Linked DNA regions of Agarilytica rhodophyticola. The protein of the gene in region 4 interacts with the protein of the main gene of each other region in a pairwise test. Links are inferred from orthologs where the notes say so. Each region holds a gene or a part of one and is shown on either strand. Other genes may lie near its edges.

The links.
Region 1: the proteins of secA (region 4) and secB interact in binary tests that used the Escherichia coli proteins (3 or more experiments, as listed by UniProt). The link is inferred for Agarilytica rhodophyticola from one-to-one orthologs.
Region 2: the proteins of secA (region 4) and secG interact in binary tests that used the Escherichia coli proteins (3 or more experiments, as listed by UniProt). The link is inferred for Agarilytica rhodophyticola from one-to-one orthologs.
Region 3: the proteins of secA (region 4) and BVC89_RS04345 interact in binary tests that used the Escherichia coli proteins (3 or more experiments, as listed by UniProt). The link is inferred for Agarilytica rhodophyticola from one-to-one orthologs.

Annotation. Positions count from the first base shown.
Region 1 is NZ_CP020038.1:762,553-765,400, reverse strand. The notes cover bases 33-2,843. They hold secB (protein-export chaperone SecB), read right to left. Parts: upstream 1,789-2,843; coding sequence 1,276-1,788; downstream 33-1,275. Other genes in these bases: BVC89_RS03275 (rhodanese-like domain-containing protein), read right to left, coding at 2,131-2,532; grxC (glutaredoxin 3), read right to left, coding at 1,860-2,117; BVC89_RS03290 (GGDEF domain-containing response regulator), read right to left, coding at 33-945. Also shown: more of BVC89_RS03290, read right to left, coding at 1-32. UniProt on the Escherichia coli protein: One of the proteins required for the normal export of some preproteins out of the cell cytoplasm. It is a molecular chaperone that binds to a subset of precursor proteins, maintaining them in a translocation-competent state.
Region 2 is NZ_CP020038.1:2,030,866-2,033,612, forward strand. What follows is about bases 27-2,736. They hold secG (preprotein translocase subunit SecG), read left to right. Parts: upstream 27-1,040; coding sequence 1,041-1,433; downstream 1,434-2,736. Other genes in these bases: glmM (phosphoglucosamine mutase), read left to right, coding at 27-142; tpiA (triose-phosphate isomerase), read left to right, coding at 285-1,025; BVC89_RS08625 (hypothetical protein), read left to right, coding at 1,970-2,398; BVC89_RS08630 (hypothetical protein), read left to right, coding at 2,627-2,736. Outside these bases: more of glmM, read left to right, coding at 1-26; more of BVC89_RS08630, read left to right, coding at 2,737-2,747. UniProt on the Escherichia coli protein: Subunit of the protein translocation channel SecYEG. Overexpression of some hybrid proteins has been thought to jam the protein secretion apparatus resulting in cell death; while this may be true it also results in FtsH-mediated degradation of SecY.
Region 3 is NZ_CP020038.1:1,020,337-1,023,083, forward strand. The notes cover bases 29-2,738. They hold BVC89_RS04345 (YbgC/FadM family acyl-CoA thioesterase), read left to right. Parts: upstream 29-1,037; coding sequence 1,038-1,439; downstream 1,440-2,738. Other genes in these bases: ruvB (Holliday junction branch migration DNA helicase RuvB), read left to right, coding at 29-1,025; tolQ (protein TolQ), read left to right, coding at 1,509-2,195; tolR (protein TolR), read left to right, coding at 2,198-2,614; tolA (cell envelope integrity protein TolA), read left to right, coding at 2,625-2,738. Also shown: more of ruvB, read left to right, coding at 1-28; more of tolA, read left to right, coding at 2,739-2,747.
Region 4 is NZ_CP020038.1:2,263,840-2,267,187, reverse strand. What follows is about bases 13-3,323. They hold secA (preprotein translocase subunit SecA), read right to left. Parts: upstream 2,949-3,323; coding sequence 213-2,948; downstream 13-212. Other genes in these bases: BVC89_RS09585 (M23 family metallopeptidase), read right to left, coding at 3,037-3,323; argJ (bifunctional glutamate N-acetyltransferase/amino-acid acetyltransferase ArgJ), read right to left, coding at 13-186. Outside these bases: more of argJ, read right to left, coding at 1-12; more of BVC89_RS09585, read right to left, coding at 3,324-3,348. UniProt on the Escherichia coli protein: Required for protein export, interacts with the SecYEG preprotein conducting channel.

The DNA.
Region 1 (2,848 bases), 1.5 Mb from region 4 along the record:
CTTGCGATAATCTTCCAAACTAAGTTGATAAATTTGGCTTGCCCCTACTTCTGAAGCACGTTGCAAGGCTTCATTAGCCATGCCAATAAGCGTACCTGCATCTATGTCATCCACAAGAACCGAGCTAACACCAGTGGATACTGTGATTTTGATGCGTTTACCATCCAACTTGGCCTTTAATGACTCTATGGTATGGCAAATACGATTTGCCATATCCACGGCACTTTCAGCATAGGACATGGGCATCGATACGATATAGCGCGCAATACCTACGCGGGAAATACTGTCTTCTTTACGAAAAGCATCTTCCAGGACTTTTGCCACCCGCTTAACCACTTTCTCAGTACCCTCTCTGCCAATACGAACAAATAGGTCTTTATAGTTATCCACCTCTAAAGAGATAAGGGTAAGGTTAGACTCATGACGAGCAGCAAAGGAAATTTCCTTCTCTAGCTGCATTTTCAAGCCTCTTCCGTTGAGTAAGCCGGTGAGGTTATCAATGGTCGCATTCTGCTTCAAAGAGCGATTTTGTTCGTGCAGCTTGGCGTAGGAACGAGCACGGGCTTTAATATCAGTACCATTAAAAGGCTTAGTGACAAAGTCAGTGGCTCCCAATGAGAACGCTTTTTGTTTAGCCGACTCAGGATTACCGGCGCCAGTAGCAACAATAATAGGCAATTCGCGCAGATTTTCATCGGTATGAGAGCGCACCGCTTCAAGCAATTCAAAGCCGTCCATTTCTGGCATTGCCAGATCGGTAAACACTACATCGATATCTGGGTCGCGCTCCAAGATAGCCAAGCCATCTGCCCCATCGACACCTAAAACTACATCAAAGTCTTCATCAAACATGCGAGTTGCTGCGACTCTTACTACTCGCGAGTCGTCAATCACTAAGACTTTTATTTTGTTTGATTCTCCAGCATACATTGTATCTAACGCCATATTCCGCCATGTTTATAGGGAGTTAGCTGCAATATATGGTATTGAAGAGAGCACCAATGAAGAGTGAAACAAAGGCAATACCCGAGTAACCGCAGCTAAACGATTGGACCTCTGTCGACAGGCCCTAACTGAGAAGTTTACATCTTAGTTGACTAAACACTAGCAAATATACGCGCCAATAGGGCGCGGTTTAACACAAAAGGTAGCCATAAGCCGATAAAAGGTGGAGAGCCGCCCTAAAATATCTATAAAAGGCCAAAAATTAGCTTTTTATAGATATTTCGGACTAAATAAAGAGGATATAGAAGCTCTAGCGCCTGCTACACGTGCCTAGTGAACACCGTCGGTATCCGCAGGAGCACCTTCAGCTTCGGCCTTGGCTTTAGCTTCCATCATGGCTTTGGCAAACACTGCATCAAAATTAATAGGGGGTAACATAAGAGGAGGGAAACCACCACGTGTCGCCATATTATCGATAGCTTCGCGAGCATAAGGAAACAAAATAGAGGGACATGTTGATGACAAGGTATGCTGCAGTTGTGCTTCATCTAAGCCTGCAACTTGAAACAGGCCTGCCTGATGAACTTCCGCTAAAAACGCGACATTATCTTCTTGTTTAACGGTTATTGTTAAATGCAAAACAACTTCAAAATGATTTTCTGCCACCTTACTTACGAGTGTATGCAAATCTTGCGATACCGCTGGCTTAGCCTGGCTGCGGGCCGTGATAGCCATCGGTGATTCAAACGACATATCTTTGATATAAATTCGTTGTAAAGCAAATTGCCCTTTCACAGGCTCCGCGGCTTGTTCTTCTGGTTTAGCTTGAGTTTCTTCAGTCATACAATATCTGCCTAAGCAAGGTGGTTTTAAGTATTGCCGTTAAGTGGGGGTAAATAGACCAGATTTCAACGCTAATCAGATGCCAATATTTGATCTAACTGGCCGGAGGCCTCCAGTTGCATAAGCTCCATACAACCACCGATGTGCTGCTCGTTTATCCAGATTTGAGGCACAGTTCTCTGTCCACTCATACGCATTACTTCACTGCGCAACTCGATGTTGTTATCTACAGGGATTTCCTCAAAAGCAAGGTTTTTCTTGCTGAGCAGCGCTTTCGCACGCACGCAGTAGCCGCAGTACTGTGTAGTATAAATACGAATAGAATTCATTAGGGTATATTCCTTAGCTCTTTATCACTGGCAGATTCTGGGCTTGCCATTCCGACATACCACCTTGCAAACGGTTGACATTAAATCCGTTCTCTTTCAATAAACGGCCTGAAGCGCCTGCGTGCTGCCCCATTTTATCGACAACAATAATGGTTTTCTCTTTGTGCTTGTTCAATTCGCCCAGGCGATCCCCCAGTTTCAAATGGGGAATATTAAGCGCATTCACGATATGCCCAGTTTTAAACTCTTTTGTCTCTCGCACATCTACAACCACAGCATTGCCCTGATTAACCAATGTGGTCAACTGGTGGAAGCTGAGCGAATCGCCACCGCGCTTACCCTCAACAACAATTAATCCGCTTACTAAAACAGCAAGGATTGTAACTAACAACCATTGCTCGGACATAAATACAATGAAATCCACGTAACAAAAACCTTCTGCAAATAAAAGAGGCAGGAGTATACACGAATGAGCTTTTTTTGGTCATAAGAGCCACTCTAAATAGACGCAAATTTGCAGGATGTTGGGTTCTCTAACTAAACTGAATTATCAGGGTCTGCTCAGTGTGGTTTTTACACCCATACGGAGTGGACATAGGGTTTCGCAGAAAGTCGCTCGAAAATGGCAATATATGTATACATAAATCAAAGGGAATTTACTAGAAGATCGTCCAAACTAGAACATGACGCAAGGTGGTGGTGTTCTTGAGGCTCAATTTTGGCAAATCCAT
Region 2 (2,747 bases), 230 kb from region 4 along the record:
AATGGAAGGAAAAGGACGTGTATTGTTAAGGCCTTCAGGAACTGAGCCTGTCATTCGTGTTATGGTAGAGGGCCAGCATCACGATCTCGTTTCTAGGCTCGCAAAAGAACTTGCTGAAGTGGTTGGAAAGGCCGTTGCTTAACCTTGTTTAAAAATGTTTTCGTAGGATGTTGTATCTAGCAGCATTCTCCTATAAGATTTGCGCCCGCTCTAGAGGGGTGTTCATCTAAATCCCAGTTGCGCAATATTGGCGAATAACTGGCTACTACATAAGGTAATTTGAGATGAGGCGACCGATAGTCATCGGCAATTGGAAAATGAATGGTGATAGCGCTTTTACGGGCGACCACCTGCGTTCATTGGCTGACAAGTGGGCGGGAGTGCATAACGCAGAAGTTGCAGTTTGCCCTCCTTATCCTTATTTGTCTTTGGCTTCGGATATCTTAGAGCAAACAAATATTGCTTGGGGCGCACAGGATATTAGTGTCGAGAAAAATGGCGCTTACACAGGAGAAGTCTCCGCTAGCATGTTGGCAGACTGTGGTTGTAAGTTCGCAATTGTGGGACACTCCGAGCGTCGAGAATATCATGCCGAAAGCTCTGAGCTAGTGGCTAAGAAATTCAAGGTTGCGGTTGAAAGTGGAATTGTGCCGGTGCTTTGTGTTGGTGAAAGTCTAGAAGACAGAGAAGCTGACAAAACCTTTGACGTTGTTGGCCGTCAGTTGTTGAAAGTTGTAGAACATTGCGGTTTAGACGTGGTGGCAAAAGGCATTATTGCTTATGAGCCTATTTGGGCGATAGGAACGGGTAAGTCGGCAACGCCACAAATAGCACAAGATGTTCATTCTTATATAAGAGAAGTATTGGGGCCTGAAGGCGACCAAATTAAGATTTTATACGGTGGAAGTGTCAAGCCTGATTCTGCTGAAGCACTTTTTAAGCAAAAAGATATAGACGGCGCACTTGTTGGCGGCGCTTCATTAAAAGTCGATGACTTTGTAGATATTTGTAAAGCTGCAGAGTGATCTAGAGAGAAAACAATGGAAAACCTAATTATATTAGTGCATATCCTTACAGCCTTGGCGATTATAGGCTTAATCCTTTTGCAACAAGGCAAGGGTGCGGATATGGGTGCTTCATTTGGTAGTGGTGCATCGCAAACTTTATTTGGTGCTTCTGGTTCAGGAAACTTCTTTTCCAAAATGACTGCAATTTTGGCATTTGTGTTCTTTGTTACCAGTTTTAGCTTAGCTGTTATTGCAAAGCAAAAAGCATCCATTGGCGATGATCTGCCTGCTGTAATCGAAACAACAGTAGACGATGTTCCCGCTGTTGAAGATACGTCTATTCCAGTAGATGACGATATTCCGCAAGTTGAAACTGAAACAAACGAGAATTCACAAGAAGATATTCCCGAAGTTCCAGAACAGTAAACAATTTGCAACTCTTTATGCCCAAGTGGTGGAATTGGTAGACACGCTATCTTGAGGGGGTAGTGGCGTAAGCCGTGCCGGTTCAAGTCCGGCCTTGGGCACCATTTCTTTATTTTTAGAAAAATCTTCTAAAATCCTAAACAGAACAACGTTAAACGGAACAGATCGTTGTGTGTTTCGATACATGCCTAAGCGATCCCATACAAGCCGTTCAGGAAAGGCCATTTTTACGACCGCTCGCTTCTCTTGATACCCGCCGCAAGCCCAGAGTTGATAAGGGTTTGCCAGAAACGTTAGCGCGGTTCGATACATATCTTAAAATGATCTTTGCGGTCCCTTCTCTCGATCAAGATATAGTTAGACAGGTGATTATTACCTAACTAACTGTTTTCATTAAAAAAAGAGACCCGAATCCAGTTAGATCTGATTGTAATCAGCAGAAGGATGATAAGTGGAACGAGGCTATTGAATAAACTGTTAAGTTTCAAGTAGCCATGACGTACGACTACCAAAAAGACATCAAGGAAGCATGTGCAATGCTTCCAGATGTGGAAGGGTCAACTATCATTTCAATTAGAGTGAATGTTGTTGATCCTGAATTCAATGTTGTCTATTTAAAAACGGATAAAGGTATTTTCTCTTTGCAAGGTGAAGTGGGTGGAGAATACCTTGGTGTTCATCTCTTAAATGAACTGCCTGAGATTACAAATCAAGATGGGTATGTAGTCTGTAAATATCGGCCATTTGAGATTTCTGAAGGCCGCAAAATTTCCCAAGCAAGACAAATAGGTGGTGCTTGGCAAGGGCATGGCTTTGAGTTCAGTTTTTCTGAAGTTCCAACTAAGTCCATGATTGTTCAGTCTATATACTGTGGTGCTAAACCTGAGGGGCTTGAGGATTGTCTCCGCTTAGGGGGCGGGCACTACGAAAACGAATGGAATTCCTATACATTATCGGTGCGTTGATTGCCTTTGGAATCATTTACACGATTATAGATAATCGAAGAATGACCAATATAGCAGAAGAGAGAGGGCTGCCCGATATATGTGGCTTCGCAAGATCTTTCAATTACAGAGAAATTGATACGAAGATTATTCGGGAAGTTATAGAACGAAGTTCAAGATAATCTAGGCACATTTAATGGAATAAAATTTCCCGTTCGTGCAGACGATTTGTTCGAGGAAACATACAAGTTGGATCCAGAGGACTTGGAATATACTTATGTGGCGATAGCCGATAAACTGGAGATTAGCACGGCTAATCCAGGAAATAATCCGTACTGGAACAAAGTTAAATCGGTGCATGACCTTGTAC
Region 3 (2,747 bases), 1.2 Mb from region 4 along the record:
AAGATCGTATTATTGGGCCAAGTGCTCAACCAAAAGAAGAACATCTCGACCGTGCAGTCAGGCCTAAACGCTTACAAGACTATATCGGCCAGCCAGCTGTTCGAGAGCAAATGGAAATATTTATCGGTGCGGCCAAAAAGCGTAACGAAGCCCTCGACCATACCTTAGTTTTTGGACCGCCTGGGCTCGGTAAAACTACCCTGGCAAATATTATTGCCACTGAAATGGAGGTAGATTTAAAAACTACCTCTGGCCCCGTTCTTGAAAAAGCTGGGGATTTGGCCGCTTTGATGACGAACTTAGATGCAGGAGATGTACTATTTATTGACGAAATCCATCGCCTAAGCCCCGTTGTAGAAGAAGTCTTGTATCCGGCAATGGAAGATTTTCAGTTAGATATCATGATTGGAGAAGGGCCTGCTGCGCGCTCGATTAAATTAGATTTACCCCCGTTTACACTGGTAGGGGCGACAACAAGAGCGGGTTTACTAACCTCGCCTCTCAGAGACCGCTTTGGTATTGTGCAGCGACTCGAATTTTACAATAAGCAAGATCTCACCAAAATTATTGTTCGTGCGGCCAACCTGATTGGAGTAGAAATTGACGAAAGTGGCGCTGCAGAAATTGCTAAGCGTGCCCGCGGAACTCCTCGTATAGCCAATCGTCTTTTGCGTCGTGTTCGCGATTACGCAGAAGTTAAATCAGACGGCAAGGTGATCGCGGAAATAGCCGATCTCGCACTGAATATGCTTAATGTTGATGAAAACGGTTTTGATCATATGGATCGCCGTTTATTGCTGACCATGATAGAAAAATTTGCTGGCGGGCCAGTCGGGGTTGACAGTCTAGCTGCTGCGATTAGTGAAGAGCGTGATACAATCGAAGATGTGCTTGAACCCTATTTGATACAACAGGGGTTTATGATGCGAACGCCAAGAGGAAGAATGGCAACGCAGCTTGCTTATCAGCACTTCGGTTTGCACGCACCTAATACGGTGAAACAAGATTCACTACCTGGGATATAAGTGCAGGACTCCATGACTTTGGACAACGAATTTTTTTTTCCAATACGTGTCTATATCGAAGACACAGACGCAGGCGGTATAGTTTTTTATGTGAATTACCTAAAGTTTATGGAGCGAGCTCGCACAGAACTTTTACGTAATAAGGGTTTTCCAAAACCTGCTGTATTAGACGATGGAAAATTAATGGTGGTAGTATCGGCGAAAGTCGATTATAGAAAACCAGCTAAACTTGATGATAATCTTGCTGTCACAGCAAAAATTATAAAGCTTGCTCGCACTTATATGGTGTTTGAACAAAAAATATTTTGTGACGGATTTTGCTTAACTGAAGCTGAAATTAAGGTCGCATGTGTAAATCGCGATACAATGCGTGCCTGTGCATTTCCTAAACGATTAGTTGAACTACTCAGTTAAACAAAGAAATGTCATGTGTAAAATACATACCTTTGTCGTAACAAAGCATACAGGAAGGGGATTTATTTCATGAACGATGAGCCACTGTCGATTATCCATTTGATATCGAATGCGAGCTTACTTGTCCAACTAGTAATGATGGTTTTGGTTCTTGCATCCATGATTTCCTGGTTAATGATTGTGCAAAAAGCAATTTATCAGCGTAATGCCCATCGTCATTTACGAGCGTTTGAAAATACTTTTTGGTCCGGTGTTGATTTAACTCAGCTATATCGACAAGGTAATGCCAAGTCTGGCAAGAATAGTATCGAGGGAATAGAAAATATTTTTCGCTCTGGGTTTAAAGAGTTTTCCAGTCTGCGTCAACAGAGCGGCACAGAGCCTGATGCGATTATGGAAGGCACACAAAGAGCGATGCGTGTGGCTTTGTCGCGAGAACAGGAAAAGCTTGAAAGTAACCTACCTTTCTTGGCGAGTGTGGCATCTGTAAGCCCCTACATAGGCTTGTTTGGAACTGTCTGGGGGATTATGAATTCTTTCCGTGGACTCGCTAATCAAACCCAGGCAACATTGGCGACAGTTGCACCGGGTATATCAGAGGCTCTAGTAGCAACGGCCATGGGTTTGTTTGCAGCAATACCCGCAGTACTTGCGTACAACCGTTTTGCAGCCAAAGCAGAATTTTTAACGGGTAACTACGAAACTTTTGCTGAAGAATTCTCGTCAATTTTACATAGGCAAGTACACGCGAAGTAATTATGGCTGGTAAAAAACGTAAACCAATGGCTGAAATTAACGTCGTTCCTTATATTGACGTTATGCTCGTTCTGTTGGTCATCTTTATGGTCACAGCCCCCCTCTTAATGCAGGGGGTCAAGGTTGATCTGCCCCAAGCGCCCTCTGCACCGGTCGACAAAAAAGACGAAGAGCCAATAATTGTTTCGGTAAAAACTGACGGCACTTACTATATTAATCTTGGCGATAAGCAAGAAGATGCAAAGCCGCTTAAAGATATTGCTAATACGGTGAGCAAAGTTTTACGGCAAAAGCCTGAAACTACTGTTCTTGTGTGGGGGGATACAAAGGTACCCTATGGCGTCGTTGTAAGCTTGATGACTGAGTTGCAAAATGCAGGTGCACCAAGCGTGGGTCTCGTGACAGACCCTCCACGTTAAGTGGTGTACTATGGAATTTTTAACTAAGTTCGTTATTCCTGCAACAGTAAGTCTAGTGATTCACGCTGGTATTTTTTTAGCGTTGACTGTTAGCTGGGAAGGTAAAACGGAAGTTAAGAGAGTTATTCCTCCC
Region 4 (3,348 bases):
ACAAATATCTACAGGTGCTGCAGCATAGGCATTTTGGGTAAATACACCGGCAACTTCACAACCTTCATCCAGAACAACTAAAGCCAAATCCTTACGTGACGAGTATTTAATTCCGGCCTCACCAACTCCAAGCTTCACTCCTTTAATAGGATAAAACTCGGGCCAAACACTGTTACCAACGGCCATAAAAATCCATCCTCTTGCGCTCTAAATCAAGATAATTTGCCGTGACAAGCTTTAAATTTCTTTCCAGAACCACATGGGCAAGGGTCGTTACGCCCTACTTTTTTACCTGAACGTACATAGGGACGTTCAGTGTCTACCACTTCCTGCGGTTGCTCTTCACTTGGCGTTAGCTGAGACACCTGCTCATGTTCCATTTTTAACTTTTGTTGTTCAGCTTCTTCATGACGTCTTCGATCCATTTCTTCCACTTCCTGCTCAGACATAGGCTCAACACGGAAGAGAATACGAGTGACATCATGCTTTAAATTATCCAACAGCTTTTGAAACAGCTCGAAAGATTCTCGTTTGTATTCCTGCTTAGGATTACGCTGAGCATAAGCACGCAGACCAATACCTTGACGTAAGTAATCCATATTCTGCAAATGTTCCTTCCACAATGTATCCAGCACTTGCAACATAATCTGCTTTTCAAGGGTGCGGATAATGTCACCAAAACGCTCAGCTTTCTGGAGGTAGACGGCGTCTACAGCCTCGACAATTTTCTTACGTAGGGGCTCTTCAAACAAATTATCGTCTTCATCAAGCCATTTTTGGATCGTCAATTTAATACCGAAATCGTCTTCTAGGGCACGCTCCAAACCTTCAATATTCCATTGCTCTTCAATACTCTGAGGCGGCACAAAACCAGAAATTACATTGTTGACCACATCATCTCGAATACCGGCGATGGCGTTTTCAATATCATCAGATTCTAACAACTCATTACGCTGGGTATAGATAACTCGGCGCTGATCATTCGCCACATCATCGTATTCCAATACTTGCTTACGATAGTCAAAATTGCGGGCTTCAACTTTTCTCTGCGCTTTTTCAATGGCGTTGGTTACCATACGGTGTTCGATGGCCTCCCCTTTTTCCATCCCCAAAGCTTGCATGAAATTGCGCACTCTTTCTGAGGCAAAGATACGCATTAGATTATCTTCCAGAGATAGATAAAAACGCGATAAACCTGGATCACCTTGTCTACCAGCACGGCCACGCAGCTGATTATCGATACGGCGCGATTCATGACGCTCGGTGCCGATAATATGTAAGCCACCTGCTGCAAGAACGGTCTCATGACGTTTCTTCCAATCTTCCTTAATGCTGGCAACCTGAGCATCAGAGGGCTCTTTTAACTGTGCGATTTCTGCTTCCCAGTTTCCTCCCAAGACAATATCAGTTCCACGACCAGCCATGTTGGTGGCAATAGTTACCGCACCAGGTATTCCGGCCTGGGCAATAATATAGGCTTCTCTTTCGTGTTGTTTGGCGTTTAATACTTCGTGTTGTATACCAGCAGATTTTAAACGTCGAGACATAGCTTCTGACGTTTCAACAGAGGCCGTTCCCACCAAAACAGGCGCATTTTTGCTACGAAACTCCTTGATATCGGCAATGATAGCGTCGTATTTTTCATCAATACTTAGGTAGACAAGGTCATTTAAATCTTGCCGGGCAATCGTTTTATTGGGTGGAATAACAACCACTTCAAGGTTGTAAATCTGCTTGAATTCATAGGCTTCGGTATCCGCTGTACCAGTCATACCGGCTAATTTTTCATAGATACGGAAGTAATTCTGGAAAGTTGTGGAAGCAAGTGTTTGGCTTTCTGCCTGAATTTCCACCCCTTCCTTCGCTTCGATCGCCTGATGCAGCCCTTCAGATAAACGACGGCCAGGCATAGTACGACCTGTATGTTCGTCAATTAATACAACCTGACCATTTTGGATGATGTATTCGACGTCGTTGTTAAACAGCTTATGTGCTTTCAATGCCGAATGGACGTGGTGCAAAAGGCTTAAGTTACCGGCGTTATATAAGCTATCATTCTCTTCCAGTAAATTATTTTTCGATAACCACTCTTCGACTAACTGATGGCCGATCTCGGTCAGCTCTATCTGGCGTAATTTCTCGTCGATGGTGAAGTGGCCTGTAATCTCGATCGGCTCTTCGACGCCTTCCGGTTGTTGAGGCTGTTCTACCAAAGAAGGAATTAACTTGTTCATCGTGCGGTATAACTCAGAACTATCTTCCGCCGCACCAGAAATAATTAAAGGAGTTCTAGCCTCGTCAATAAGGATTGAGTCTACTTCGTCCACCACAGCAAAACTGTGGGAACGCTGCATGCGATCCTCTTTACGCAAAGCCATATTGTCGCGCAAATAATCAAAACCAAATTCATTGTTGGTGCCATAGGTAATGTCCGCATCGTAAGCAGCGCGCTTGTCTTCTGGGTGTTGCATCGAAACAATAACACCTACCTTCAGATCCAGCGCCTCATATAAAGGCTTCATCCAGTTAGCATCCCGCGCGGCAAGATAGTCGTTAACGGTAACGATATGGACACCATTTCCCGGAATAGCATTGAGATATGCCGCCAGGGTAGACATCAAAGTTTTACCTTCACCGGTACGCATTTCTGCAATACGGCCTTCGTGTAAGGTCATGCCTCCCATAAGCTGTACGTCAAAGTGACGCATTCCCATAAAGCGCTTACTCGCCTCTCTGACAGCAGCAAAAGCGTCCGGGAGAATCTGATCTAGAGTTTCCCCTTTATTGAAACGCTCTCTAAACTCTGCCGTTTTTGCTTTCAGGGCATCTGCGTCTAGTGCTTCATAGGTCGCTTCTAATTCATTAATTTTCTTAACGACCTTGCCCATGCGTTTTATTTCACGATCGTTTTTTGACCCAAAAACAGCTCTAAAAGTTTTTGCTAACATATGACGTCCAAATAACGTGGTTTGAGTATTACCACTATATGGTTACTAAATATTGTTTTTCGAGGGGGTGGGAATTATATAGGAGGATTCAGCGACTTGCGCGATGAATATATGTGGACGGATCGACAGCTCGGCCATGTTTATAGACTTCGAAGTGGACGTGAGGACCAGTTGAGCGACCACTTGACCCCATAAGGGCAATTACTTGGCCTTTTTTAATAATATCGCCAACTTTTACTAAGTTTTCTTTACAATGGGCATAACGTGTAGTGAAACCGTTGCCGTGATTCACTTCTACCATCTGGCCATAACCATAACGTTCACCCGACCAGGTCACGACACCCGCTGCAACAGATACAATATCAGAGCCTTGCTTACCGGCAAAATCCACTCCGGCATG